DNA from 2 places in the Pseudomonas sp. LBUM1658 genome. Region 2 is predicted to be linked to the other one. Evidence: predicted binding sites of a transcription regulator. Region 2 holds the regulator's gene; the other holds the start of a gene.
What was found. Region 2 encodes FliA, which starts transcription of late flagellar genes. Its sites were predicted from a motif close to CTAAAGTTTNNNNNNNNNNNGCCGNTAA; they were not measured.
Positions count from the first base shown of each region.

Region 1 (15,190 bases), 1.4 Mb from region 2:
CTCTGTCCGCTGGTACTGGATCTCTTCATAGGGCAGCAGATTTTCTGCGTTGCCTTGGGGGTCGGCATCGAACGCATTGGCCCAGGGGTCCTGTTCGCGTTTTGCGCCCACGGATGCGCTGAACTGCGCGGTTTTGCTGACGGCTGGATGTTTGAGGATTTCACTGAACGAACGTTGCCCGCCCAGATAGAAGTGCAGCGCGCTCATGCCAATGCACAGGGTCAGGGAGCCTTGACCAGCACTGCGCTGGAACACACGTTCGGCGGCTTCGCCCCAGGCGGCGGAAAGGTGGCGCAATGTCTCAAGGCTGAGCCCGGCGGGTACGGGCAAAGGTGATTCGCGGCGTCGCTCAGCGGGAAGCTCCAGATAGTGCTTGATGGTATCGACCAGTGGCAGCGGGTTGATTCCCAGCAACAATCCTTGCTGCTCGGGGGCGAACGATGCTTTGTAGCGCGGGGGGGCGTCAAGGTTCGGGTCGATGGCAAACAGGCTGGAAGCTTGTGTCGTCGGCTGCAGCTTGACCCATTGACTCCAGGGCTCCAGCACTTCGGCCAGCCGGGCGATGTGATTCTGGCGCAGTTGATTGCAGCGTGAACAACCCATCAGCAAGGCGACCACATACGTCTGTTCGACGCTCAGATTCCGCGCCTGGCTGGCCAGCTCATCAGGGATGGCGCTGTGCTGCAAGTCATGCTGGCTGGCGATCTGGTAGAGCTGGTGCAGTTCCAGCCATAAACCTTCGGGCACTGGGCAATAGAGCTGGCTGGCGCGAATCAGCGAGCCATTGAGGCCATGCATCGCCCGTTGCACTGCAGTGCTCAGCAGCGGCCCGCGCTCCTTGCTGAAGCGCGGGGCGATGCGTATGACGATTTGTTTGTAGCCAATGGCAAGGTGGTTTTGCAGGGCCTGGCAGAGGTTGGCGATTTTGCGCTGACGTTCGTCGAGAACAATTGCCTGGCTGAGAAAATGCCGCTCCAGGTGTTTGCAGACGTAATGCACTTCGGGCCGCAGCAGTTCGAGCAGTTGCAGACGGTTATCGCTGGGTGTGAGCAGCTGGTTGAGTTCGGCGAGCCCCTTATAGAGCTGGCGCGCCGTTTCGCCGATGTTGGCCTTTGGCAGGCTGGCAATCCAGCGTTTCAGGTCGCGTGGGGTGGCTTCGCAGAACGACAGCCGTGATTGCGTGGGAATCGGGGCGCGTAACAGCAGCGAAGAGCTGGACTCATTCATGTCACTGACATACTCCGGCCGGTAAAACGGGCAGGGCCAATTATCGGTTCAGAAGTCGGGGCGACTTCCGACGCCCCGACTCTAACAGTAATGCCTGGCGGGTGCTTACGCCGAAGGCAAACCCATGCCTTGGCCCATTTGCACCGGCGAGCCGGCGGCCAACTCCTCAGCCCATTTAAGCTGATTCGGTCCGAACAGCACGACCGCGGTAGAACCGAGTTTGAAGCGTCCCAGTTCGGCCCCTTTCTCCAGATGGATCGGCGCACGTGCGGCTTCGTCGTAGCGCACGGTTTTCAGCTCGCGTTTGGGCGGAGTGACCAGCCCGGCCCAGACCGTTTCGATCGAGGCGACAATCATCGCGCCCACCAGCACCACGGCCATCGGCCCGCGCTCAGTGTCGAAAATGCAGGCTACACGCTCGTTGCGGGCGAACAGCTCCGGAACGTTTTCGGCGGTGGTCTGATTGACCGAGAAGATCCGCCCCGGGATGTAGACCATCTCGCGCAGGGTCCCGGCCAGCGGCATGTGTACGCGGTGGTAGTCCTTCGGCGACAGGTAAATGGTGGCGAAATCGCCGCCCATGAACGGCGCCGCGGCCGCGGCATCACCGCCGAGCAGCTCGAGTACGCTGAAACTGTGGCCCTTGGCCTGGAACACGCGGCCGTGTTCGATCGGGCCGAGCTGGCTGACCGCGCCATCGGCCGGGCTGAGGATCGCGCCCGGAGTCGGGTCCAGCGGCCGCGCACCGTCTTTCAAGGCGCGGGTGAAGAAGGCGTTGAAGTGCTCGTAAGCGGTCAGGTCTTCGACCAGGGCTTGCGACATGTCCACCTGATAACGCTTGGCGAACCAGGCGGTGAGGGCATTCTTGAACCAGCGCACGCGGCATTCGGCAATACAGCCGGCCAGGCGCGACAGCAGGTGATGGGGCAGCAGGTACTGGCTGAGGATAAACAAACGCTTTTTCATTAACTGTCCTTAAAAAACCTTAAATCTCTACAGGCGTGTCAGGGTGGTTGCCCCATTCGCCCCAGGAGCCGGCGTAGCCTTTGACTCGCGGATAACCGAGCGCCTTGGCCACCAGATAGGTGAAGCCAGAGCGATGGTGAGTCTGGCAGTGGGTGATGACTTCTTTGTCTTTAGTGATGCCGAGTTTATCGAGGATTTGCGGCATGTCGGTGCGGATGCGCAGGTTGCGCGCCCGATCCATGCCCGCCGTCCACTCGAAATTGACCGCGCCGGGGATATGCCCGCCCCTGGCTGCGAGGAGTTTCTCGCCGGAGTACTCCAGCGGCCCGCGCGCATCCCAGATCGCCAGGTCGGCGGCGCCCAGACGGCTTTGCAGGTATTCGCGGGTGGCGGTGGGTTCATCATGGAGAGTCAAGGCAACCGGGTCGCCGACCGCTGCCGGGATTTTGGTCGACACTGGCAAGGCGTCCGCCAGCCAGGCGTGCAGACCGCCGTCCAGATAGTGGTATCGGGAATGACCGATGACATCCAGCAACCAGATGAAACGCCCGGCCCAACCACCACCTTCGTCGTCATAGACCACATAGACAGCATCAGGGTTGTGCCCCAGTTCGCCGAACAGGGCTTCAAGTGCCGTATGGGTTGGCAGCAGGCCTGGCGCAGGTGGCAGACCAAGCTGAGTGCGCTTGGGGTCGACGAAACGTGCGCCGGGGATGTGTCCCTCGGCGTAGCGGGCATTGCTGGTCAGGTCGACCAGGATCAGTTCGCGGGCGTCGAGGCGGGCGAGCAGGTCGCCGGGCTCGATCACCAGCGCCAAGCCAGAGAAGTCAGACATGTGAGGTCTCCAGAGCACAAAGGGAAGGATTGTAGCGCAAGCGTCAGTGACTTCGGTTAGTAAAGCTATGCAGAGCTTTTTCGATGCTCTGCGCGGTTTTGCCGAAGGCCTGTACGGTAATTTCCGAGAACGGCCCACCGCCCTGATCGGCCAGCACCAGCATCACCACTCGGCCGTTGCTGCTCAGTGAGCGCACCAATAGATGCTCTCCGCCGAACTGGCTTCGCAGGCTCTCGGGCAACAGCGCCGAAAATCGGGCGTTGTTGGTCGGTGTCAGGCGAATTTGTGCCGGTTGTGCCAGCAAGCGCTGCAGCACGCTGCTCTGGCTGACTTGCAGGCTCAGCATGGCCGCGTCCCGGGGCAGGCCGGCGATCTGATGGGCGCGCAGACTGCTCTGGCTACGGTCGGCCATCAACAGCATCACCCGCCGCATCCCGCAGGCCAGCAACGCGTCGCGGGCAGCGCTGGTCAGGTGCATTGCATTGGTGAAACGGCTCGGCTCGGCCAGCAACTCTGCGCAGTGTTTGCGCCAGGTCAGCAGATCTTCAGCCGAAGGCGGTGCCGCCGGCAGCTTGGCGCTATTGATACGGTATGCGGTCCACGGCCAGAGCAATGCCTGAGCCGGGTGCCAGAGGTCGGGCATCGTATGCTGGCGTGCACTTTGAACCGCCTGCTGGTGCAATTGCTGTTGCAATTCATCCATCGGCATTTGCAGGTACAGGCTGGTCAGCAATTGCCAGCGAAGGCTGTGGGGATTATCCCAGGCATGCTGCGCCGACAGCGCGAGGCTGTTGGCCAGCAGTACGCTATTGGCTGGCTGGTTCAACCAGCGGCGCAATAGCGGATCGGCGTCCAGCCGCTGCTGCTGGCGCAGTGGATGATCGCTGTCACGGGCAATACGCAAGACCTTGACCAGTAACTGATGCTCGCGCAGCAGCAGGCGATATCCTTGCAGTACCCAGATCGGCAAGTGCCAGTGTTCAGCCAGTGCCTGGCAGAGGTCCAGCAGGCGCACACCGAACAGTTCCTGTTCGACCTTGCTTGCCGGCTCGCCCTTGCGAACTACCCGCAACTCCCAGTGTTCGAGCAACTGCGGATGGCTCAGCGCCATCGGCCAGAGCGGCGAAAGAAACAGCAAGCTGCCCCAGTGGATGTCCTGCCAGAGTCGCGCCAGGCGGCCGGCGAACAGACCGTTGGCCTGCTGCGTAGCGTGCTGGCCAATCAATTGTAACTGCCGCAATGCGACCGGGATTGCGTCCTCGGCCAACGCCGGCAGGCGCGCGAGCAATTCTTCAGTGCGCTTCAGGCCGAGGCGATTGATCGCGATCTCAAGGTTCTCCGCCGGCTCGGACATGCTGCCGTGGGTGTGTAGATTGGCTTCGCGAATAACACTGAGGGCCAGCGCGGGGCTGTCTTGCATCAACTCGGCAATATCGCGCATCGAGCTGCGGCTATTGGCGATGGCTTTGCACACCCGGTCATGACTGGCTTGCGGCACTGGCAGAACCACGCCGTCAAGGAGCGTTATCCAGCCTTCAAGGGTGTCGGGTCTGACAATTGGGACTGTCGTTTCATTAGCCATAGTTGGGCGCGATCATCATTCACAATTAACACGCCCAGTAGGGGGCAAGCTGGCTTTTCGCCTTATCGGCCTATAGTCTGGCGCAGTTTTGCCGATAAGTAGAAGAAGAGTTTGATTAGCTTCCGAATATGACCTTGAACCCGACTCAATAAGTACTCTCCTACTATGGCTAAAATCATCGGCATCATCGTCGTATTTGCGAGCGTGCTCGGCGGATACGTGCTTTCCCACGGCAAAATTGCCGCCCTGATTCAGCCTTTCGAGGTGTTGATCATCGGTGGTGCGGCCTTTGGTGCATTCCTCCAGGCCAACCCCGGCCATATGACGAAACACGTCATCAAGAAATCCCTGGGGATGTTCAGCTCGCGCTTCACTCACACCTTCTATCTCGAAGTATTGGGCCTGATCTACGAGATTCTTAACAAAAGTCGTCGTGAAGGCATGATGGCAATTGAAGGCGATATCGAAGACGCCGCCGCCAGTCCGATTTTCGCCAAGTATCCGGCTGTGCTCAAAGATGAACGCATGACCGCCTACATCTGTGACTACCTGCGCATTATGTCCTCCGGCAACATGGCTCCCCACGAGCTGGAAGGTCTGTTCGACATGGAACTGTTCAGCATGAAGGAAGATCTGGAGCATCCTTCCCACGCCGTCAACGGCATCGCCGACGCCATGCCGGGCTTCGGTATCGTCGCTGCGGTATTGGGGATCGTGGTGACCATGGCCTCCCTCGGTGATGGCGACCAGAAAGCCATCGGCATGCACGTAGGTGCGGCACTGGTCGGGACCTTCTTCGGTATTCTCGCGGCCTACGGCTTCTTTGGTCCGCTGGCCCACGCCCTGGCTCACGATGCCAAGGAAGAACTGAACGTCTATGAGGCCATCAAGGCCTCGTTGGTGGCATCGGCCTCCGGCATGCCGCCGTCGCTGGCGGTGGAGTTCGGGCGCAAGGTTCTGTACCCGTCGCACCGTCCTAGCTTCGCTGAGCTGGAACAAGCGGTTCGCGGTCGCTGAGTCATGGAGAATAATCAGCCGATTATCATCAAGCGCGTCAAGCGCTTCGCCGGCGGGCATCACGGGGGTTCCTGGAAAATTGCCTTCGCCGACTTCGCGACGGCGATGATGGCGTTCTTCCTGGTGATGTGGCTAATGTCCACGGCGACTCCGGAACAGAAGATCGCCATCGCCGGTTATTTCAAGGACCCGATCGGTTTCTCTGAAAGTGGCACGCCGTTCGTCATCGATCTGGGTGGCTCGCCGGAGCTGGCGCCGGATAAGACTATCAATCCCGAGGTCAAGACTCAGCCGCAGCCGGACAAGGTCACCATCGATACCCAGCAGGTCGAGAGCATGGCCGAACAGGTCGAGCAAGAACGTCTCGAGTTGCTGCTCCAGGAATTGCAGAACAAGGTTGAAGAGAACCCGCAGCTGCAGAAGTTCAAGGACCAGATCCTGTTCGAAATCACTCAGGATGGTTTGCGGATCCAGATCATGGATGCCGAAAACCGGCCGATGTTCGACTCTGGCAGTGCGCGCCTCAAGCCTTATTTCGAAGACATCCTGCTGGCCATGGCGGACACCATCAAAGCGGTGCCGAACAAGATCAGCGTCAGCGGTCACACCGATGCCAAACCCTACTCCGGCACCGGCGGCGGCTTCGGTAACTGGGAGCTTTCGGCCAGCCGTGCCAACGCCGCGCGCCGGGCGCTGGTTGCCGGTGGATATCCGGATACGCAGGTGGCACGGGTGGTCGGTTACGCCTCGTCGGCGTTGTTCGACCGCGTGAACCCGTTCAACCCGGTCAACCGCCGGATCGACATCGTGGTCTTGACCAAGAAAGCCCAGCGGGCCATAGAAGGCGAGCAGATTGCTCCGCAACCTCCGGCGCCGACCTCTGGCGAGGGTGAAGTGCCGGGTGCGGCAATCGACCCGAATGCCTTGCCGGCGGACCAGGAGCCATTGCCGGCCCATGAGGTGCGGCAGCGGCTGAACATCTTCGAGGACGGTGTGTTGAAGATGGATGAACCCGGGAAAAGTCCGGACAGCCCGAAACAGTGACAAACAACAAGGCCGCGATTATCGCGGCCTTGTTGTTTCGGGGTGCAGCTATTTAATAGCTGTTTTCAGGCAGGCTGGCGATGATCGAGCGATAGCTGTTCATTCGCTGTTGCTGCACGCGGCCATCTTCCAGGGCCTTGAGCAGTGCGCAACCGGGCTCGCGGTCATGCTTGCAGTCGCGGAAGCGGCAGGTGCCGATCAGATCATTGAACTCGATGAAGCCGGCTTCGACGTCGGCGCGGCTGACATGGCCGAGACCGAATTCGCGAATCCCCGGGGAGTCGATCAGTTCACCGCCACCCGGGAAGTGGAACAGCCGCGCCGTGGTGGTGGTGTGGGTGCCCTGGCCGGACAGTTCGGACAGCGGACCGACGCGGGCATCGACTTCCGGCAGCAGGGTGTTCACCAGCGAGGACTTGCCGACGCCGGACTGGCCGACGAACACGCTGATGCGCCCGTCCAGCTGCTCCTGCAATTTCTCCATGCCATCGCCGTGATGGGCCGAGACTTCCAGCACCGGGTAACCCAGCGTGCGGTAAACCGCCAGCAAGGCATTCAACGCCGGAGCGTTCTGCTCGTCGATCAGGTCGAACTTGTTCAGCAACAGCAGTGGCTTGATACCCGCATGCTCGGCGGCGACCAGATAGCGATCGATCAGGTTGGCATGGGGCTCAGGCAGCGGGGCGAAGACGATGACGATCATGTCGACGTTGGCCGCGACCGGCTTGAGCTGGCCGCGACTGTCCGGGCGACAGAGTTCGGTGTTGCGCGGCAGCTGCGCGACGATCACCCCGATACCCTGGTTGCCGGCACGCCAGACCACTTGGTCGCCGGTCACCAGCGCGGGCAGGTTGGCACGCAAGTGGCAGCGGAAAACCTGACCGGCCAGTTCGCCGTCACGGGCTTCGACCTCGACCTGCACACCGAAGTGAGCGATCACCAGCCCGGTTTGCTCGGGGCCAAGATCGCCACCCTCGAGTGCTTCCACGGCAGAGGATTCGCGTTTGGCGGCGCGGGCTGCGCGTTCACCTTGAATCTTTTCGATGCGCCAGTTTTGGCGACGATTGAGCTGGCGTTTGGCCATGGGTGTTCCGTGTCGATAATGCAGCGGTTAGGTAAAACGGCCGCGAGTTTAGCACGCCGGACAAGCTCTCTAGGCTAAACTGCGCAACTACGCCGAGGAGCCGACACATGCAAAACCCGCAGAATCTGATTTGGATCGATCTGGAAATGACCGGTCTGAACCCTGATACCGACGTCATCATCGAGATGGCGACCATTGTCACTGACAGCAATCTCAATACCTTGGCTGAAGGTCCGGTCATCGCCATCCATCACAGCGACGAAATTCTCGCTGGCATGGATGAGTGGAATACCCGCCAGCACGGCGGTTCCGGCCTGACCCAGCGGGTGCGCGACAGCCGTATCAGCATGGCTGAAGCGGAAGCTGAAACCATCGCTTTCCTGGAAAAGTGGGTACCCAAGGGCAAGTCACCAATCTGCGGTAACAGCATCTGCCAGGATCGCCGCTTCCTCTATACCCATATGAAGGCGCTGGAAAGCTACTTCCATTACCGCAATCTCGACGTATCGACCTTGAAAGAACTGGCCGCACGCTGGGCGCCGGAAGTGCGCGACAGCTTCCAGAAGGGCAGCACCCACCTGGCGCTGGACGACATTCGCGAGTCTATCGCCGAATTGCAGCACTACCGTCAGCACTTCATCAAATTTTAATGAAGGAACCTGGTCACCGTAGGAGCTGCCGCAGGCTGCGATCTTTTCGGAATCGTGAAAGATCAAAAGATCGCAGCCTGCGGCAGCTCCTACACGCGCCTTCTCGCAAGGACTGCCCGTCATGTTGCTGATGCTCTACCTGATTGCCATTACCACCGAAGCCATGACCGGTGCTTTGTCTGCCGGTCGCCGCGGCATGGACTGGTTTGGCGTGGTGTTGATCGCCTGCGTGACGGCGCTCGGTGGTGGTTCCGTACGCGACGTGCTGCTGGGGCACTACCCGCTGACCTGGGTCAAGCATCCCGAATATCTGGTGCTGACCTCGATCGCGGCGCTGATGACGATCATTATCGCGCGGTGGATGCGTCATCTACGTTCACTGTTTCTGGTACTCGACGCCGCAGGTTTGGTGGCCTTCACCCTGATCGGCTGCATGACCGCCCTGGAAATGGGCCACGGCATGCTGGTGGCGTCGGTCAGTGGGGTGATCACCGGAGTATTTGGCGGCATTCTGCGGGACATCTTCTGCAACGATATTCCCCTGGTCTTCCGCCGCGAACTCTATGCCAGCGTCTCGTTCGCCGCCGCCTGGTTTTATCTGCTCTGCGTCTATCTGCAATTGCCGAGCGAACAGGCGATTCTGCTGACTTTGTTCAGCGGCTTCCTGCTGCGCTTGCTGGCGATCCGCTTTCATTGGGACATGCCCAAGTTTGTTTATAACGACGAAGCCTGACGGCTGGCGTGTTGCCTTAGCGCCCACTCCACATGTTCCCTCACCAACTCCGACGGATAGTCCCGTCGCGCCTTCAAGGCTTCCAGCACTGGAATCGTTGACGGCGCATTCCCCAGCCCGACCGCCAGATTGCGCAGCCAGCGCTCGTAGCCGGCGCGGCGCAGTGGCGAGCCCTCGGTGCTGCTGAGGAATTTGTCTTCATCCCACATAAACAGCTCGGCCAGTTCGGCATTGTCCAGATTGTGTCGAGGTTTGAAGTCGCCTTCTCCGGAAGGGCGGGCGAAGCGGTTCCACGGGCAGACGATCTGGCAGTCATCGCAACCGAACACCCGATTGCCGATCAGTGGCCGCAAATCCTCGGGGATGGCGGTTTTCAGTTCGATAGTCAGGTAGGAAATGCAGCGCCGGGCGTCCAGCACATAGGGGCCGACGAAGGCGTTGGTCGGGCAGATGTCCAGGCACGCGGTGCAGCGGCCGCAGTGTTCGCTGGCGTGGGGCGGGTCCACGGGCAGCGGCAGGTCGACAAACAGCTCGCTGAGGAAGAAATAGCTGCCAGCCTTGCGGTTCAATACCAGGGTGTTTTTGCCGATCCAGCCGAGCCCGGCTTGTTCGGCGATGGCTTTTTCCAGCACCGGGGCGCTGTCGACAAAGGCGCGATAGCCAAAGGGGCCGATAACCGCCTGAATGCGCTCGGCCAGCTGTTGCACGCGCTTGCGGATCAGCTTGTGATAATCGCGGCCCAAGGCATAACGCGAGACATAGGCTTTTTCCGGCTGAGCCAGACGTTGCGCCATCTGGGTATCGCCGGGCAGGTAATCCATGCGCAGAGAAACTACTCTCAAGGTGCCAGGGACCAGTTCCTCGGGGTGCGAGCGTTTGCTGCCATGGGCGCCCATGTAGTCCATCTCGCCGTGATAGCCGGCGTCGAGCCAGCGTTGCAGGTGCTGCTCATGCTCGGCCAGGTCCAGGCCGCTGATGCCGACTTGCTGGAAGCCGAGCTCGCGTCCCCAATCCTTGATCGATTGGGCGAGGGCGGCAAGGTCAGTGGTAATTGCAGGCATGAGACGAGAGAAACCGGGGCTGAGGTGCGTATAATTCTGCCAGACATCGGAGCCCGAAGACGCATGCCGCAAATTAAAGACGATTTACCCGACGCGCTGTATAGCGCTGCTCAAGTTCGCGACCTTGATGCCAGCCTGATTGCGGCGGGCACGCAGGGTTTCGAATTGATGCAGCGTGCCGCGCGGGCGGTGTGGCGAGCCATGGTTCGCCACTGGCCGGATGCGCGGGAACTCAGCGTTGTCGCCGGGCATGGCAATAACGCGGGCGACGGCTATCTGGTCGCCGCGTTGGCCTTGCGCGCCGGTTGGCAGGTGCAGGTTCTGGCGGCCGGGGATCCGCAGCGGTTGCAGGGCGATGCGGCATTGGCCTATGCCGAGGCCTTGGCGGTCGGAGTCACGGTCCAGCCCTGGATCGGACCCGCTGCGTTGCGCGGCATTGTGCTGGACGCGCTGTTGGGTACGGGACTGGCCGGCGAAGTGCGTGAGCCTTACGCCAGTATCATTACCGCGATCAATGCCAGTGGTCTGCCAGTCGCCGCGGTGGATATTCCTTCGGGCCTGTGTGCCGATACCGGGCGAGTTCTGGGCGTGGCCGTACGGGCGGACCTGACGGTAACTTTTATCGGTTTGAAGCTTGGATTGTTCACCGCCCAGGCTCCGGATTGCGTTGGCGAGTTGCTGTTCAATGACCTGCAAGCCTCACCTGAACTGCTGGCCAAGGCTTGTGTAAGCGCCAGGCGCCTGATGCCGGGCAACTTGCCGCGCCTGGCAGCTCGTCAGCCCACTGCCCATAAAGGTCAATCCGGTCATCTGTTGCTGATCGGCGGCGATCGCGGTTTGGGTGGGGCAATTCTATTAAGTGCCGAAAGTGCCCTGCGCAGCGGCGCGGGCATGGTCTCGCTGGCGACCCGCAGCGAGCATGTAGTAGCGGCCTTGGCGCGTTTGCCGGAAGTCATGACGGTGGGTGCGCATTCGGCGAACCAGCTGATGGGGCTGCTTGAGCAGGCGTCGGTATTGGTGGTTGGCCCGGGGTTGGGGCAGGCCGCGTGGGGGCGCAGTCTGCTGTCGGCGGCGGTCAACGCGGCTGTGCCGCAAGTCTGGGATGCCGACGCGCTGAACCTGTTGTCCAAAGGCGGACTGGAGCTGCCTGAGGGCTGCGTGATGACTCCGCATCCGGGCGAAGCGGGGCGTCTGCTAGGGATGTCGACGGCGGACGTTCAGGCCGATCGCTTTACGGTTGCGCGCCAATTGAGCAAGAAATATTCAGCCGTCGTGGTTCTCAAAGGTGCCGGCAGCCTGATCGCCAGCCCGGATGGCCGGGTGGCGCTGTGTGATCGCGGCCATCCGGCGATGGCGACTGCAGGTCTGGGGGATGTGCTGGCGGGCCTGGTCGGCGCGCTGCTGGCGCAAGGCATGGACGCTTTCGACGCGGCCTGTCTGGCGGTCTGGTTGCATGCCAGCGCCGGCGAGCGTCTAGGCAAGTTGGGCCGGGGGCTGGCGGCCAGTGATTTGATTCCAGCCATTCGTCAGTTGCTGGAGGAGCAATCACCGTGTCTGAAGTAACTCTGTATCTGCCCGACGAAGACGCCATGATCAAGTTGGGGACGCGTATCGCTCAAGTCACCGGAGGCTGTGGGTTGATCTTTCTGGACGGTGACCTGGGGGCGGGGAAAACCACTTTGTCACGGGGCATTATCCGTGGTTTGGGGCATGTGGGGGCGGTCAAGAGCCCGACCTTTACCCTGGTCGAACCCTATGAGATCGGCGAGGTTCGGGCCTTCCATTTCGACCTCTATCGGCTGGTCGATCCAGAAGAGCTGGAGTATCTCGGCATCCGTGATTACTTCGAAGGAGATGCGTTATGTCTGATCGAATGGCCCGAGCGGGGTGCAGGCTTTTTGCCAAAGCCCGACCTGACCATTACCATTAGCCCGCATGACAGCGGACGTTCGCTGAGTTTGTTGCCCCAAGGCTCGCGTGGCGAGTCGTGGTGTGCCGCTTTGGCATTGGAATTCAAATAAATGATGGGGTTAGGTATGCGCTTTCGCGCGTTGGTTGCTGTCGTAGGACTATTGCTTACGGCACTGGCCGTCGACGCTGTGGCTGCGACACAGGTCCGCAGCGTACGCCTGTGGCGCGCACCGGATAACACGCGACTGGTGTTCGACCTCACCGGTCCCGTCCAGCACAGCGTTTTTACCCTTACGGCACCGGACCGTCTGGTCATCGACATCAATGGCGCGACCCTTGGCGGCCCGCTGAATGTCTCCTCAGCCAACACCCCGATTACCTCCATGCGCTCGGCCCAGCGCACGCCGACCGACCTGCGGGTGGTCATCGACCTGAAACAGGCCGTCACTCCGAAGAGCTTCACCCTGGCGCCGAATGCACAGTACGGCAACCGGTTGGTGGTCGATCTGTTCGACAATCCCGCCGATGCTGCGCCGATCCCACCGCCGACCAATGTCGCCACGGTGCCTGTGGTACCCGTGACTCCGGTGGAACCAACGGTCAAGTTGCCGCCAGCACCGGCCGGCAAGCGTGACATTGTCGTGGTGATCGATGCCGGTCACGGCGGCGAAGATCCGGGGGCTTCCGGCTCCCGTGGTCAGAAGGAAAAAGACGTGGTCCTGGCGATCTCCAGGGAGTTGCAGCGCCAGGTCAACGGCATGAAAGGCTTTCGCGCCGAGCTGACCCGCACTGGCGACTATTTCATTCCATTGCGCGGTCGTACCGAGATTGCCCGCAAAAAGGGTGCTGACTTGTTCGTGTCGATCCACGCCGATGCGGCACCGTCCGCCGCGGCTTTTGGCGCTTCGGTGTTCGCCCTGTCCGACCGCGGAGCCACTTCGGAGACTGCTCGTTGGCTGGCCGACAGTGAAAACCGCTCCGACCTGATCGGCGGCGCCGGCAATGTCAGCCTCGATGACAAGGACCGGATGCTTGCTGGTGTGTTGCTGGATTTGTCGATGACTGCTTCGCTGACTTCAAGCTTGAACGTCGGCCAGAAAGTGCTGAGCAACATTGGCCGGGTCACGCCGTTGCACAAGCAGCGCGTCGAGCAGGCCGGGTTCATGGTGCTGAAATCTCCGGATATTCCGTCGATCCTCGTGGAAACCGGGTTTATCTCCAACGCCAACGAAGCTTCGAAACTGGCGGCGGCCAACCACCAACAAGCGTTGGCTCGGTCCATCAGCAGTGGTGTGCGGCAGTTCTTCCAGCAAAATCCGCCGCCGGGCACCTACATTGCCTGGCTGCGCGATTCCGGCAAGATTGCCCAGGGCCCGCGTGATCACCGGGTGAACCCGGGTGAGACGCTGGCGATGATCGCAGTGCGCTATCAAGTCTCTCCGGCAGCGCTACGCAGCGCCAATAACCTGAAGAACGATGAGTTGAAAATCGGGCAGACCCTGAATATTCCGAGCACGGAACTGGCGGTCAAGGAATGAGCGAAGCAATGATCAGCGGCGCTCGTATCGAGCTGCTCAGCCCACGGCTGGCGAACCAGATTGCCGCCGGTGAGGTGGTCGAGCGCCCGGCTTCGGTGATCAAGGAACTGTTGGAAAACAGCCTGGATTCCGGTGCCAAGCGTATCGATGTTGATGTCGAGCAGGCCGGGGTCAAGCTGCTGCGAGTGCGTGACGATGGTAGCGGCATCTCTTCCGATGACCTGCCGCTGGCACTGGCGCGACATGCCACCAGCAAGATCCGCGACCTGGAAGACCTCGAGCGGGTGATGAGCCTGGGGTTCCGCGGAGAAGCACTGGCCTCCATCAGTTCCGTTGCGCGCCTGACCCTGACCTCCCGCACTCGCGATGCCGACCAAGCCTGGCAAGTCGAGACCGAAGGCCGTGACATGGCGCCCCGGGTCCAGCCGGCGGCCCATCCAGTGGGCACTTCGGTGGAAGTACGCGATCTTTTTTTCAACACCCCGGCACGGCGCAAATTCCTCAAGGCCGAAAAAACCGAGTTCGATCACCTGCAAGAAGTGATCAAGCGCCTGGCGTTGGCGCGTTTCGATGTGGCGTTCCACTTGCGCCACAACGGCAAGACCATCCTCAGCCTGCACGAAGCCCACGACGACGCAGCTCGCGCCCGGCGCGTGGCGGCGGTTTGCGGTGCCGGGTTCCTCGAGCAGGCACTGCCGATCGAGGTCGAGCGCAACGGCCTGCATCTGTGGGGTTGGGTGGGCCTGCCGACGTTCTCTCGCAGCCAGGCGGATTTGCAGTATTTCTACGTCAACGGTCGGGCAGTACGCGACAAGCTGGTCGCCCACGCGGTGCGCCAGGCTTACCGCGACGTGTTGTTCAACGGGCGGCATCCAACCTTCGTCCTGTTTTTCGAAGTTGATCCGGCGGTAGTCGACGTCAACGTGCACCCGACCAAGCACGAAGTACGCTTCCGTGACGGGCGCATGGTTCACGATTTCCTTTATGGCACCTTGCACCGCGCCTTGGGCGACGTGCGTCCGGAAGACCATCTGGCTGCACCCGTTGCGGTTGCCGGTATGGCCCGCCCTACAGGTATTGAGGCCGGCGAGTTCGGCCCGCAGGGCGAAATGCGTCTGGCGGCCAACCTGCTGCTGGAGCAGCCGCAGCCGCAACCGACGTTCAGCGCGCCGGGTTCCGGTGCCGGCGCGGGTTATCAGTACCAGTACACGCCACGGCCACAATCGACCGTGCCGGTGGCCGAAGCCCAGAGCGCTTATCGCGAGTTTTACGCACCTTTGCCAGAAAACGCGGCGGCAGCGCTTCCGGACGGCCAGGGCGATATTCCGCCCCTGGGCTATGCGCTGGCACAGCTTAAAGGCATCTATATCCTCTCGGAGAACGCTCAGGGGCTGGTGCTGGTGGATATGCACGCAGCCCACGAGCGGATCATGTATGAGCGGCTGAAAGTTGCGATGGCCAGCGAAGGCTTGAGTGGCCAGCCGTTGCTGGTGCCGGAGTCGATTGCGGTCAGCCAGCGTGAAGCGGACTGCGCCGAAGAAC
Region 1 is NZ_CP166798.1:6,352,573-6,367,762, reverse strand. Features, by position in the region: gene ACA064_RS29430 (cyclic-di-GMP receptor FimW-related protein) at 1-1,227, opposite strand, end outside; gene asd (archaetidylserine decarboxylase) at 1,333-2,193, opposite strand; gene ACA064_RS29420 (rhodanese-like domain-containing protein) at 2,213-3,028, opposite strand; gene ACA064_RS29415 (HDOD domain-containing protein) at 3,072-4,610, opposite strand; gene motA (flagellar motor stator protein MotA) at 4,776-5,627, shown strand; gene motB (flagellar motor protein MotB) at 5,631-6,671, shown strand; gene rsgA (small ribosomal subunit biogenesis GTPase RsgA) at 6,724-7,755, opposite strand; gene orn (oligoribonuclease) at 7,863-8,405, shown strand; gene ACA064_RS29390 (trimeric intracellular cation channel family protein) at 8,527-9,138, shown strand; gene queG (tRNA epoxyqueuosine(34) reductase QueG) at 9,120-10,199, opposite strand; gene ACA064_RS29380 (NAD(P)H-hydrate dehydratase) at 10,263-11,762, shown strand; gene tsaE (tRNA (adenosine(37)-N6)-threonylcarbamoyltransferase complex ATPase subunit type 1 TsaE) at 11,750-12,220, shown strand; gene ACA064_RS29370 (N-acetylmuramoyl-L-alanine amidase) at 12,236-13,648, shown strand; gene mutL (DNA mismatch repair endonuclease MutL) at 13,657-15,190, shown strand, end outside.
Region 1: a site for FliA is predicted at 4,681-4,708, ahead of motA (flagellar motor stator protein MotA). Genes of this name have one in related genera too.

Region 2 (14,571 bases):
AAAAATCGAAAGCTGCGAACCACCCCGTCACCAAACCCGTCCCATAAGACGCCAGAGGCATAAACAAGCCCTGAGATAGATTCAAGGAAAACAGCGATACCATTACGAAAATCAGCGACACTAACAGCAAGGACCTTTTGGTTTCATGATTTTCGAAACAGGCCAGAACTCCGTAGTAAGTTATTACGAAAAAAAACCGCATAAACCCAAAGCGGTGTACTACATAGCACATCCAGCATACAAGCCCCTTCACGACTTGGTTTTTTATTGGCCTTTTAGAGGCAGTCGCCGATATAGAGGCATCAGAATAATAGCGAAGCGGGATCAGAAATCAAGGTATCCAGCAGACAGATTACTTCCGAAAAACATGTAGGAATAGTCGCCACATAAATGCTTGCGCGACAGATATGAACGAATAACTTTCCAGGTGTCGTACCAGACCCTCGTCGAGATCATCGTCTTGGTCTGGAACCTGAAAGGCACGCTCCCGGAGGCCATCACCCGCAAGCGCTGATGATGGAGCGATATGTGACGGCGCAGGGAGAGGACTACTAGTCGAGAGGGATGTTGGCTTTTAGGCAATCTTCGCGGGCAAGCCCGCTCCCACAGGGTAACGCGGTGCATCAGTAACACAGCGGAATCTGTGGGAACGGCCAACACGACGACGCTAACTTCAATCAATATATTATTTAAGCGGACTGATTATTGTCTTCTCGTCGAATATCACCAGCTGTGACTTTGCCATTCCATATATAAAGAATAAAAGAAATACGTATCCCGACGAGAGGCAGGGACGCCCCCATAAAGTCCCTACCCAGCAAATCGTAAAGTTTACCATCAGGTGTAGACCTGACCGTACCTTTTGCTTTCGGAGTTACCACCGGCCAACCTGGATCTTCTAAATCAAATGACTCAATGACCCCTGTATGACGGACTGGCTCTTGTTCCATGTACGTTCTCCTTCGATCGCTAATCAATTATTCGAAACATATTGAAATCTCGCGCACTGACAGATAGTCAATACTCAAGCGGATTATGGAGAACCTTGACTATATGAACACTATCCAATGTGTAACATTTAAAATATCAATTACTGTCGAGCCATTAACTTGATGATCGACGAGGTAGACGTTACAAGTGACGGGATTCTATCTAAAAGAACGCAGTCGCAGGTTTCAGGGCTGCTTCGCAGCCCAGCGGGGGCAAGCCCCCTCGCCACAACAAGCTCCTTGGCTGCAATTGTTCATCGCCAGCAGCTCGTCTTCAGTTTTTGTGCACCTTGGTCATCAACTCGGCTTCGGCCTGGGTCAGGCCGCAGGACTGGGTCAGTTCGTCGACGCTGGCACCCATGCCCACCAAGCGCGCGGCCTGGGCGAATGAGAGGCTGGTCGGATCACGCTGTTCCAGCCGGGCCAGTTTGTCCGGCAATGGCTCGACCACCGCCCGCAGTTCATGCAGGGCATCGCCCATCCGCACATTACCGTTCTGGTAATCGTCGACGCGCTTGGCCAGGTCCTTGATGCGCTGATCGCGCAGTGCATCGGCCTGGGTTTGGGCCTGGACCTGGACCAGAGCGGCCTGCCGCTGGCGCTTGGCGTAGGCCAGGAACAGCCCCAGGGTCGTTACCCAGAGGATGCCCAGAACAATCACAGCCACCTCAAGAATCAATCAGATTTGCTCCAGGTCCGACCATTCTTCTTCGCTCATCATCTTGTCCAGCTCGACCAGGATCAGCAGTTCGCCGTTCTTGTTGCACACACCCTGGATGAACTTGGCCGATTCTTCGTTACCGACGTTGGGCGCGGTTTCGATTTCCGACTGACGCAGATAAACCACTTCCGCCACGCTGTCGACCATGATCCCGACCACTTGCTTGTCGGCTTCGATGATCACGATACGGGTGTTGTCGCTGATTTCAGCGTTCATCAGTCCGAAGCGCTGACGGGTGTCGATCACGGTGACCACGTTGCCGCGCAGGTTGATGATGCCCAGCACGTAGGCTGGTGCACCCGGGACTGGCGCGATTTCGGTGTAGCGCAGGACTTCCTGAACGCGCATCACGTTGATGCCGTAGGTTTCATTGTCCAGCTTGAAGGTCACCCATTGCAGGATCGGATCTTCGGAACTCTGTAGAGACGACGACTTATTCATACCCCTGACCCCTCAAAAAAACCGTTGGAAACGGTGTGTGTTCTGTCTGGCCGCACTCAAGGTGCAGCCTGTTGTTGGTTATGCAGGCTTGTTCGTCGGCTTGCTGCCGGGCAGATGCCTGGCCCCACCGCTGGCAATCAATTCGGCCAGTTCGGCGACATCCAGCAGCGCGCACATGTGCTCGATCACCGTGCCGGCCAGCCATGGACGCTGACCACGATGGCTGCGCCATTTGATTTCGTTCGGATTCAGGCGCAGGGAACGGCTGACCTGATGCACCGCCAGCCCCCATTCATAGCCCTGAACCGAGATCACGTATTGCAAGCCCTGACGGAAATCATCGCGGTAGCGATCCGGCATGACCCAGCGCGCGGTATCCAGTACTTTCAGGTTGCCGGCCTGGCTCGGCAGAATCCCGAGGAACCACTCCGGCTGACCGAACAGCGGCGTCAGTTCGTGGCCGGCGAGGGAATAGATTGAACCCAGGCAAACCAGCGGCACTGCCAGCGTCAGGCCCGCCACATCGAACAGCAGGCATTCGAACGGTTCGCCAGCCCAGGACGGGCGACCGTCGCTATCGACTGGCGGCGGCGTGTTGCTCGGTGGCAGATGAACTTCGGCCACTGGCGCGACCAGGGCTTGCACCTGCGGTGCGACAGTCAACACGGGCGGCAAAACCGCTGCAGGTGCTTCGACCAAGGCAACCGGGGCTCGTACCACTGGCGCTAGCACTGGCGCCGCGACCACCGCGGGTTGCTGCGCATCGCGGGCCTGCTCTTCGAGCACGGCGGCCTGAAACTCATCCAGCGTGTCTTGCGCCGCCACCCGCTCGGGCAACGCTTCAGGTGTCAGTTCAAGCTCTTCGGTCGCGTCCTGCAGCAGCGCGTCCAGATAAGACTGCAGCGCCAGTTGCGGCCGAGAAGTGATTTTTACCGGCCGGTTCATTGTTTTCTCCAGCAGATCATTCGGTGCGCCGGAAAAGATCGCAGGCTGCGCCAGCTCCTACGCCGATCCTCCACACCCCGGATGTCGGGGGTGTACACAAATCCCGTAGGAGCTGCCGAAGGCTGCGATCTGTTGATCTTGATGTGCGGCACTCCCGGTACCGCCAAAAGATCGCAGGCTACGCCAGCTCCTGCAAAAGCTGCGTCCGACCTCGGTCCCGTAGAAAGAAGCCTCATTTCAAGCCACCTGCGCAACGAGTTGTTGCGCCAGCAGGTGTTTGAGCAACGACCGATAAGCCAACACCCCACGGCTTTTGCCGTCGAACTGCGAAGGTGTCAGGCCGGCCCGGCTGGCATCGCGCAAACGGGTATCGACCGGAATGTAGCCTTGCCAGATGTCGTCGGGATACATGTCGCGCAGCACCCGTAAGGTGCCCAGGGAAGCCTGGGTCCGGCGGTCGAACAGGGTCGGTACGATGCTGAAAGGCAACACCTGCTTGCGCGAGCGATTGATCATCGCCAGGGTGTTGACCATGCGTTCCAGACCTTTGACCGCCAGGTGCTCGGTCTGTACCGGAATCACCAACTGCTGGCTGGCCGCCAAGGCATTGACCATCAGCAAGCCGAGCAACGGCGGGCTGTCGATCAGCGCGTAATCGAAATCCTGCCACAACTGCGCCAGGCTCCTGGCGATCACCAGGCCCAGGCCACTCTGGCCCGGCGACTGACGCTCGAGGGTGGCCAGCGCGGTGCTCGACGGCAACAGGGAAATGCGTTCGTCACTGGTCTTGAGCAGCAATTGACCGGGCAACCCGGCCGGCACACTGCCCTTGTGCAGAAACAGGTCGTAGCCGCTGTGTTCGAGGCTGTCAGGGTCATAGCCGAAGTAGCTGGTCATGGAGCCGTGGGGGTCGAGATCGACCACGACCACGCGCTTGCCCGCCTCGGCCAGCAAACCGGCTAGAGCGATGGAACTGGTGGTTTTACCAACACCACCCTTTTGATTGGCGACTGCCCAGACTCTCATTCGGATTGTTCCTCCCGGTCGAACAAGTTCAACCGAGAAATAGCGCTACGTTATAGAGCCGGCGACAGAGAATTGACGGCACTCTCAGGCCCCGGCGACTTTACAGACGTGGGTGCAGTTTGTGTGCCAGCACGCTTCAAGGCCGCATCCGGCTTGGCATTCGCCGCCCCGGTAGCGGTCAGGCTGCGACGCACATCGAGATTGCGCGAGACCACCAGCACCACCCGCCGATTGCGCGCACGGCCATCGGCGGTGGCATTGTTGGCCACCGGTTGAAACTCGCCGTATCCCACCGAAGCCAGGCGGCCGGGATTCACCCCCTGCATCGCCAGCATGCGCACGATGCTCGCCGAGCGCGCCGAAGACAGCTCCCAGTTGGTCGGGTATTGCGCGGTGCGGATCGGCTGATTGTCGGTAAAACCTTCGACGTGAATCGGGTTATCGAAGGGTTTGAGAATCACCGCGACCTTATCGATGATATTGAACGCGATATCGCTGGGCATCGCGTCGCCGCTGCCGAACAGCAGGCTGGAATTGAGTTCGATCTCTATCCACAGCTCATTGCCGCGGATGGTCATCTGCCTGGAGCTGAGCAGGTCGCCGAACGCCGCGCTGATGTCATCGGCGATCGACTTCAGCGGGTCATTGCTCGCCCCGGCGATGCCGGCATCGACTTGCTCGCTGTCCTTGACCAGGGGTTGCGCCGGGGTGACCGTCTTCGCTCGTTCGTCGCCAATCGGAATCGGCTTGAGGGCGCGATCCGAATCGGTGAACACGCCAATCAACGCCTCGGAAATCACCTTGTACTTGCCTTCGTTGACCGACGAAATCGAATACATGACGACAAAGAAAGCGAACAGCAAGGTGATGAAGTCGGCATAGGACACCAGCCAGCGTTCGTGGTTGACGTGTTCTTCAGTGTGGCGACGACGAGCCATAGTCCATTACCCCATCAGTCCATGAAACCCTGAAGCTTCAACTCAATGGAACGAGGATTCTCACCTTCGGCAATCGACAGGATTCCTTCAAGTAACATTTCGCGATACCGCGACTGGCGCATGGCTATCGACTTGAGTTTGCTGGCAATCGGCAACAGCACCAGGTTGGCACTGGCGACCCCGTAGATGGTTGCGACGAAGGCCACGGCAATCCCGCTGCCCAATTGCGAAGGGTCGGCCAGGTTGCCCATGACATGGATCAGGCCCATCACCGCACCGATGATGCCGATGGTCGGCGCATAACCGCCCATGCTTTCAAAGACTTTGGCAGCTTCGATGTCGCGGCTTTCCTGGGTGTAGAAGTCCACCTCGAGGATACTGCGAATCGCTTCCGGCTCGGCACCGTCCACCAGCAATTGCAGGCCTTTTCGCGAGTAATTGTCGGGTTCGGCATCGGCCACCCCTTCCAGCCCGAGCAAACCTTCCTTGCGCGCCGTCAGGCTCCAGCCGACCACCCGATCGACGCCGCCGGCCAGGTCGATCCTCGGTGGAAAAATGATCCATACCAGGATCTGCATCGAACGCTTGAAGGCGCTCATCGGTGCCTGCAACAACGCCGCGCCGACCGTCCCGCCGATCACGATCAAGGCCGCCGGACCGTTGGCCAGCGCCCCGAGATGACCGCCTTCCAGGTAGTTGCCGCCTATGATCGCGACAAACGCCAGGATGATCCCGATGAGGCTTAAAACATCCATCAGAGACACGCCTCGACCAGATGCTTGCCGATCTCGTCCAGGCTGTACACCGCGTCCGCCAGGTCAGCCTTGACGATCGCCATCGGCATCCCGTAGATCACGCAGCTGGCTTCGTCCTGGGCCCAGATCGCGCTGCCACCCTGCTTGAGCAGGCGTGCGCCTTCGCGGCCGTCGGCGCCCATACCGGTGAGTACCACCGCCAGAACTTTGTCACCGTAGGACTTGGCCGCCGAACCGAAGGTGATGTCCACGCACGGCTTGTAGTTCAGACGTTCGTCGCCCGGAAGGATTTTCACCGCGCCACGGCCGTCGATCATCATCTGTTTGCCACCCGGCGCCAGCAAGGCCAGGCCCGGACGCAGAATGTCGCCGTCCTCGGCTTCCTTGACGCTGATCCGGCACAGCTTGTCCAAACGCTCGGCGAAGGCCTTGGTGAAGGCCGCCGGCATGTGCTGGACCAGCACGATCGGCGCTGGAAAGTTTGCCGGCAATTGAGTCAGCACCCGCTGCAACGCGACCGGGCCACCGGTAGACGTACCAATCGCCACCAGCCTGTAGGCTTTGCGTTTCGGTGCCGGTGAGCTTGGGCTGGCCACTGGCGTGCGAGCCGGAATCGGCGCGGGAGCCGGACGTGTCGGCACACTGCTGCCCAGACTGCTGACCGCGGGTGACGGTGCCGCGAACGGTTGCGCCGCCGGAGCGCTGCTGTAGGCACTGAAACGCCGGTTGCTGTGGGAGATGCTGTGAACCTTCTCGCACAGCAGTTGCTTGACCTTCTCGGGGTTGCGCGAGATGTCTTCGAAATTCTTCGGCAGGAAGTCCACCGCACCGGCATCCAGCGCATCGAGGGTGACCCGGGCGCCTTCATGGGTCAGCGAGGAGAACATCAATACCGGGGTCGGGCAGCGCTGCATGATGTGCCGCACTGCCGTGATGCCATCCATCAGCGGCATCTCATAGTCCATGGTGATCACGTCCGGCTTGAGGGCCAGGGCCTGATCGATCGCCTCTCTACCATTGGTCGCCGTACCGACGACCTGGATATTCGGATCCGCTGAAAGAATTTCCGAGACGCGGCGGCGGAAAAAACCCGAATCATCCACCACCAGGACCTTGACTACCATAAACACTCCGTTAGGCAGGGCGGGGCAAGACTGCCCTGCTCCACCAGAATCAAATACGCCGCGCGGCGTAACGCTTGAGCATGCTCGGGACATCGAGAATCAAGGCGATGCGGCCGTCACCGGTAATGGTGGCGCCGGACATGCCCGGGGTTCCCTGGAGCATTTTGCCCAATGGCTTGATGACCACTTCTTCCTGGCCAACCAGTTGATCGACGACAAAGCCGATCCGCTGGGTGCCCACCGAAAGGATCACCACATGGCCTTCACGCTGCTCTTCATGAGCGGCGGAAGCGACCAGCCAGCGCTTGAGGTAAAACAGTGGCAGCGCCTTGTCGCGCACGATCACCACTTCCTGACCGTCGACCACGTTGGTGCGCGACAGGTCGAGGTGGAAGATCTCGTTGACGTTGACCAGCGGGAAGGCGAAGGCCTGGTTGCCGAGCATGACCATCAGCGTCGGCATGATCGCCAGGGTCAACGGCACCTTGATGACGATCTTCGAGCCCTGGCCCTTGGTCGAGTAGATGTTGATCGAACCGTTGAGCTGGGAAATCTTGGTTTTCACCACGTCCATGCCCACGCCACGACCGGACACGTCGGAAATCTCGGTCTTGGTCGAGAAGCCTGGCGCAAAGATCAGGTTGTAGCATTCGGTGTCGCTCAGACGATCCGCGGCATCCTTGTCCATCACCCCACGTTTCACCGCGATGGCGCGCAGGACGTGAGGGTCCATGCCCTTGCCGTCATCGGAGATCGACAGCAGGATGTGGTCGCCTTCCTGCTCCGCCGCCAGAATCACTTTGCCGCCGCGGGACTTGCCCGCAGCTTCGCGCTCTTCCGGCGATTCGCAACCATGGTCGACCGCGTTGCGCACCAAGTGGACCAGCGGGTCGGCCAGGGCTTCGACCAGGTTCTTGTCGAGGTCGGTTTCTTCGCCGACCAGTTCCAGGTTGATCTCTTTCTTCAGCTGCCGTGCCAGGTCGCGGACCAGTCGCGGGAAGCGCCCGAAGACTTTCTTGATCGGCTGCATGCGGGTCTTCATCACCGCGGTCTGCAGATCGGCCGTCACCACGTCGAGGTTCGACACGGCTTTGGACATGGCTTCGTCGCCACTGTTGAGACCCAGGCGCACCAGGCGGTTACGCACCAGCACCAGTTCACCGACCATGTTCATGATCTCGTCCAGCCGCGCGGTATCGACCCGCACAGTGGTCTCGGCTTCGCTGGCCGGCTTTTCCGCTGGCGGCGAAGTCGGGGCACGGGCAGGTGCAGCCGCTGCGGCAGGCTTCGGTGCTTGAACCTTGGGTTCAGCTGCCTTGGCGACAGGCTTGACCACTGCTTTGACCACCGGTGCGGCCACTGCAGCGCTGGCGCCCATTTCAGTGAACTTGCCTTTGCCGTGCAATTCATCGAGCAGCGATTCGAACTCGTGATCGGAAATCAGATCACTGCCCGCCGCTACCGCGCTGGGCGCGGCCGGAGCCGGTACCGCAGCGATAGCCGATTCCAGGGCTTCGACCGCGAAGGTGCCCTTGCCGTGCAACTGGTCGAGCAGTGCTTCGAATTCGTCGTCGGTAATTTCGTTGCTGGCCGCTACGGCCACAGGGGCTGCAGGCTCGACCGGTGTGGCGAGTGCGTCGACCGCGAACTGGCCTTTGCCGTGCAACTGATCGAGCAACGACTCGAACTCGGCATCGCTGATTTCATCGCTGCCCGCCGCTACCGGTGCTGCTGCAGGTGCTTCGGCTTGGGCCTTCACCGCATTGAGCGAGTCGAGCAACAATTCGAATTCATTGTCAGTGACGTCCCCCGAATCGCTCTCGGCGACCGGTTCGGCACTCACTTCTACCGCCACTGCAGCGGCGGGCTCAGCCAGGCGCGCCAGGGCCGCCAACAACTCTGGCGTTGCGGCGGTGACCGTGGTGCGCTCGCGGACTTCGGTGAACATACCGTTCACCGCATCCAGCGCTTCCAGAACCACGTCCATCAATTCCGAGTCGACCCGTCGTTCACCCTTGCGCAGGATGTCGAAGACGTTCTCGGCGATGTGACAGCACTCCACCAGCTCATGCAGCTGGAGGAAGCCGGCGCCCCCTTTTACAGTGTGAAAACCGCGAAAGATTGCATTGAGCAAATCCGCATCATCGGGTCGGCTTTCCAGCTCGACCAGTTGTTCGGACAGTTGCTCAAGAATCTCGCCGGCCTCAACCAGAAAATCCTGAAGGATCTCTTCATCGGCGCCGAAGCTCATGTGTATGGGTGCTCCTGATAGGTCGGCCTAAAATCCAAGGCTGGAAAGCAAATCGTCTACATCGTCCTGACCGGACACAACGTCTTCACGTTTATCGGCATGAATCTGCGGACCTTCACCCTGAGACAGATGTTTTTCTGGATCTTTTTCCGCGAGGATCGCTTCACGGTCATGTTCAATGCCGGCAAAACGGTCGACCTGACTGGCCATCAGCACCAATTTGAGCAGATTGCTTTCAACTTCCGTGACCAACTGAGTCACGCGCTTGATCACCTGACCGGTAAGGTCCTGGTAATCCTGCGCCAGCAGGATGTCGTTGAGATTGGCCGAGACGATACGATTCTGTTGCTCGCTGCGCGTCAGAAAACCGTCGACCCGCCGGGCCAGCTCACGGAACTCTTCGGCACCGATTTCGCGGCGCATGAAACGTCCCCAGTCGGCACTCAACGCCTGGGCGTCATTGGTCAGGCCGTTGACCAGCGGCGTGCTGTCCTCGACCAGATCCATGGTGCGATTGGCCGCAGCTTCGGTCAGCCTGACCACATAGGACAGGCGCTCAGTGGCATCCGTGATCTGTGAAACTTCCTTGGCTTGCGGCATGTTCGGGTCAATCTGAAAATTGACGATCGCACTATGCAGTTCGCGAGTGAGCTTGCCGACTTCCTGGTACAGGCCGCGATCACGGGTCTGGTTGAGCTCATGGATCAATTGCACAGCATCGCCGAATTGGCCTTTTTCAAGGCTGTCGACCAGCTCGCGGGCATGTTTTTTCAGGGTTAATTCAAAATCGCCCTGTGAAGTTTCGTAATGCTCCATAGCTCCCCCATGGCGAATTCCATCAACCGATGCGTTCGAAGATCTTTTCAATCTTGTCTTTCAACGCCTGGGCCGTGAAGGGTTTGACCACGTAGCCATTCACTCCGGCCTGAGCGGCCTCGATAATTTGCTCGCGCTTGGCTTCGGCCGTGACCATCAGCACCGGCAGGTGCTTGAGCTTTTCATCGGCACGCACGTGACGCAGCAGGTCGATACCGGTCATGCCGGGCATGTTCCAGTCGGTTACCAGAAAGTCGATGCTCCCACTGTTGAGGACCGGAATCGCGGTAGTACCGTCATCCGCCTCGACCGTGTTGGTGAACCCAAGGTCACGCAACAGGTTTTTAATGATCCGCCGCATTGTTGAGAAGTCATCAACGATGAGGATTTTCATGTTCTTGTCCAATTCGACCTCCAAGCAGTCTTAAAACGCGCCCAGCACCTGTACGCGCCATCGCTATCAATTCGGCGTAACACTCAACGGTTGTATGAAGCACAACGGGCCGTGACCGGTTCAGCAACAACGCCGTACCAGCCTCGTTCGCAGTGTCCCCACACTGCCTGTCAGCGCGCTCGCCACTCCCCCAAACGCCCCCGCAAGCGGGCCGCGCACTGGCTGTGTAACTGGCTGACCCGCGATTCGCTGACCCCCAGGACCTCACCGATTTCCTTGAGGTTCAGCTCTTCGTCGTAGTACAGCGCCAAGACCAGTCGCTCACGCTCCGGCAAATTGGCAATCGCGTCCGCCAACGCAGCCTGGAAACGCTCATCTTCCAGATCACGCGACGGCTCGAGATGAGCACTCGCGCCATCCTCATGCAGCCCTTCATGTTCGCCGTCCTGCAACAGATCGTCGAAACTGAACAGTCGGCTGCCCAAGGTATCGTTCAAAATCCCGTAATAATCGTCGAGACTCAATTGGAGTTCGGCCGCAACCTCATGATCTTTAGCGTCGCGACCGGTTTTAGCTTCAATTGAGCGAATGGCGTCACTGACCATCCGGGTATTGCGGTGTACCGAACGCGGCGCCCAGTCACCTTTACGCACCTCATCGAGCATCGCCCCACGAATACGGATACCGGCATAGGTCTCGAAACTCGCACCCTTGCTGGCGTCGTATTTGGTCGAGACCTCGAGCAGGCCGATCATCCCGGCCTGGATCAGATCCTCGACTTGCACACTGGCCGGCAGACGCGCCAGCAAGTGGTAGGCAATCCGCTTGACCAGCGGCGCATGACGCTCGATCAGCTCGTGCTGACTGTCACGTGCCGAGGCTTTGTAAAGGTTGTAGCCGCTGGATGTCATATGACGGGACCCGCTGTTTGATGCACCAGGCGCTCGACGAAAAACTCCAGGTGCCCGCGCGGATTGGCTGGCAACGGCCAGGTATCGACTTTCTGCGCGATGGCCTTGAATGCCAGCGAGCATTTGGAACGCGGGAACGCTTCGTAGACTGCACGCTGCTTTTGCACCGCCTTGCGCACGCATTCGTCGTAGGGCACCGCACCGACGTATTGTAAGGCGACGTCGAGGAAGCGATCAGTGACCTTGGTCAACTTGGCGAACAGGTTGCGCCCTTCCTGCGGGCTCTGCGCCATGTTGGCGAGAACCCGGAAACGGTTCATGCCGTAATCGCGATTGAGCAGTTTGATCAGCGCGTAGGCGTCGGTGATTGAAGTCGGTTCGTCGCAGACCACCAGCAATACTTCCTGGGCTGCCCGGACGAAACTGACCACCGACTCGCCAATCCCGGCGGCGGTGTCGATCACCAGCACGTCGAGGTTGTCGCCGATATCGCTGAAGGCCTGGATCAGCCCGGCATGCTGCGCCGGACTCAGGTGCACCATGCTCTGCGTGCCGGACGCCGCAGGAACGATGCGGATTCCGCCCGGCCCCTGCAGCAGCACATCGCGCAGTTCACAGCGCCCCTCGACCACATCGGCCAGAGTGCGTTTGGGTGTCAGTCCCAACAGAACGTCGACGTTCGCCAGCCCCAGATCGGCATCCAGCAGCATGACGCGCCGGCCGAGCTCTGCTAGAGCCAGGGACAAGTTCACTGACACGTTAGTTTTCCCGACGCCACCTTTGCCGCCGGTCACCGCGATCACCTGTACGGGATGCATGCTGCCCATGTTCGTTCTTTACCTTGTCTTACTTAGACGGAGGCCACATAACTGGCTGCGCGTTCCCATTGGAACAATGCATGGCAGACCATCGATGTAGGTACACTGCAATCTATTCATGATTACCTCAGCCGACCCGCTTGGTCGGACTGTGGTAGAGGTCAGCGAACATATCAGCCATGGCTTCTTCGCTGGGTTCTTCCTGCATCTGCACACTCACTGCGCGACTGACCAATTGATGGCGACGCGGCAAATGCAGATCATCCGGTATCCGCGGCCCATCGGTCAGATAGGCAACGGGTAACTGGTGACTGATCGCCAGGCTCAACACTTCGCCCAGACTCGCTGTTTCATCCAGTTTAGTCAGGATGCAGCCAGCCAGCCCGCAGCGTTTGTAACTGTGGTAAGCAGCGGTTAGAACCTGTTTCTGGCTAGTGGTTGCCAGGACCAGATAATTTTTTGACTTGATCCCGCGCCCGGCCAGGCTTTCCAGCTGCATGCGCAACGCCGGGTCGCTGGCTTGAAGGCCGGCGGTATCGATCAACACCACACGCTTGCGCAGCAGCGGATCGAGGGCCTGGGCCAGGGACTGGCCCGGGTCGAGGTGGGTCACCGGCACATTGAGGATGCGGCCCAGGGTCTTGAGTTGTTCCTGGGCACCAATCCGGTAGCTGTCCATGCTCACCAGCGCGATGTTCTGCGCGCCGTACTTGAGCACATAACGCGCCGCCAGCTTGGCCAGGGTGGTGGTCTTGCCCATGCCGGCGGGGCCGACCATGGCAATCACCCCGCCCTCTTCCAGCGGCTCGATTTCGGGTGTGGCAATCATCCGCGCCAGGTGCGCCAACAGCATGCGCCAGGCCTGACGAGGTTCTTCAATTTCAGTAATCAGTGCCAGCAAATCCCGCGACAGCGGACCGGACAAACCGATGCGTTGCAGACGGCGCCAAAGGTTGGCTTGCTGGGGCCGACTGCCTTGCAACTGGTTCCAGGCCAGCGAGCCCAACTGCACTTCCAGCAGTTCACGCAGGCCATTGAGTTCGAAGCGCATCGAGTCGAACGCCCGCTGATCCACTGAAGGCGCAGCCGATGGCGGCGCAGGGCGCGGTGGTTCGACGAAGGTCGGCTCGATCAGGGGTTCAGCGGCGGTCAGCGGCAAACCGGCGTACAACTGACGATTGTTCGTTGAATCGCCATCCCCGCGCAGGCTCAGTTCCGCCTGGGCGGTGACGATCCGCGACTGGGTTTTGCGCAGTTCGTCTTCGAGTTCGATATTTGGCACGCGCGGAGCCAGCGCGGACAGTTTGTAATCCAGGGCAGCCGTCAGCTCGACCCCGCCGGCGATCCGGCGGTTACCGATAATCGTGGCATCGGCGCCCAGCTCATCGCGAACCAGTTTCATGGCCTGACGCATATCGGCGGCGAAAAAACGCTTAACTTGCATAACCCACTACCTCAGCCGTTGGGCCCTACTGTCGCAACGATGGTCACTTGCTTGTTGTCAGGAATTTCCTGATACGCCAACACATGCAAACCCGGGACTGCCAGACGTCCGAACCGCGAAAGCATCGCGCGGACCGGACCGGCTACCAGCAATATCACCGGTTGACCTTGCATTTCCTGACGCTGCGCCGCATCGATCAACGAGCGTTGCAACTTCTCGGCCATGCTTGGCTCCAGCAGAACGCCCTCTTCCTGGCCTTGTCCTGCCTTCTGCAAACTATTGAGCAATATCTGTTCCAACCTTGGCTCAAGGGTGATCACAGGCAGCTCGGACTCAAGCCCTACAATGCTTTGGACGATGGCACGGGACAATCCGACGCGCACCGCGGCAACCAACGCGGCAGTATCTTGACTCTTGTTGGCGTTGTTCGCGATGGCCTCGGCGATGCTGCGGATATCGCGCACCGGCACCTGCTCGGCCAACAGCGCCTGCAGCACCTTGAGCAGTTGCGACAGCGACAGAATGCCCGGCACCAACTCTTCCGCAAGCTTAGGCGAACCTTTGGCCAGCAACTGCATGAGTTGCTGGACTTCTTCGTGGCCGATCAGCTCACTGGAGTGCTTGTAGAGAATCTGGTTGAGGTGGGTGGCGACCACGGTGCTGGCATCGACCACCGTGTACCCCAGCGATTGCGCCTGGGCGCGCTGGCTGACCTCGATCCACACCGCCTCCAGGCCGAAGGCCGGATCTTTGGCGGTAATGCCATTGAGCGTGCCGAAGACCTGCCCCGGGTTGATCGCCAGTTCGCGATCCGGGTAGATCTCGGCCTCGGCCAGGGTCACCCCCATCAGGGTCAGGCGGTAGGCGCTGGGCGCCAGATCGAGGTTGTCTCGAATATGCACGGTGGGCATGAGGAACCCGAGATCCTGGGAGAGCTTCTTGCGCACGCCCTTGATCCGCGCCAGCAACTGACCACCCTGATTGCGGTCCACCAGCGG
Region 2 is NZ_CP166798.1:4,956,225-4,970,795, forward strand. Features, by position in the region: gene ACA064_RS22740 (hypothetical protein) at 1-121, opposite strand, end outside; gene ACA064_RS22745 (hypothetical protein) at 690-950, opposite strand; gene ACA064_RS22750 (DUF2802 domain-containing protein) at 1,264-1,668, opposite strand; gene ACA064_RS22755 (chemotaxis protein CheW) at 1,669-2,151, opposite strand; gene ACA064_RS22760 (CheW domain-containing protein) at 2,230-3,096, opposite strand; gene ACA064_RS22765 (ParA family protein) at 3,334-4,122, opposite strand; gene motD (flagellar motor protein MotD) at 4,173-5,060, opposite strand; gene ACA064_RS22775 (flagellar motor protein) at 5,075-5,815, opposite strand; gene ACA064_RS22780 (protein-glutamate methylesterase/protein-glutamine glutaminase) at 5,815-6,939, opposite strand; gene ACA064_RS22785 (chemotaxis protein CheA) at 6,989-9,190, opposite strand; gene ACA064_RS22790 (protein phosphatase CheZ) at 9,218-10,006, opposite strand; gene ACA064_RS22795 (chemotaxis response regulator CheY) at 10,029-10,400, opposite strand; gene fliA (RNA polymerase sigma factor FliA) at 10,571-11,311, opposite strand; gene fleN (flagellar synthesis regulator FleN) at 11,308-12,138, opposite strand; gene flhF (flagellar biosynthesis GTPase FlhF) at 12,257-13,573, opposite strand; gene flhA (flagellar biosynthesis protein FlhA) at 13,585-14,571, opposite strand, start outside.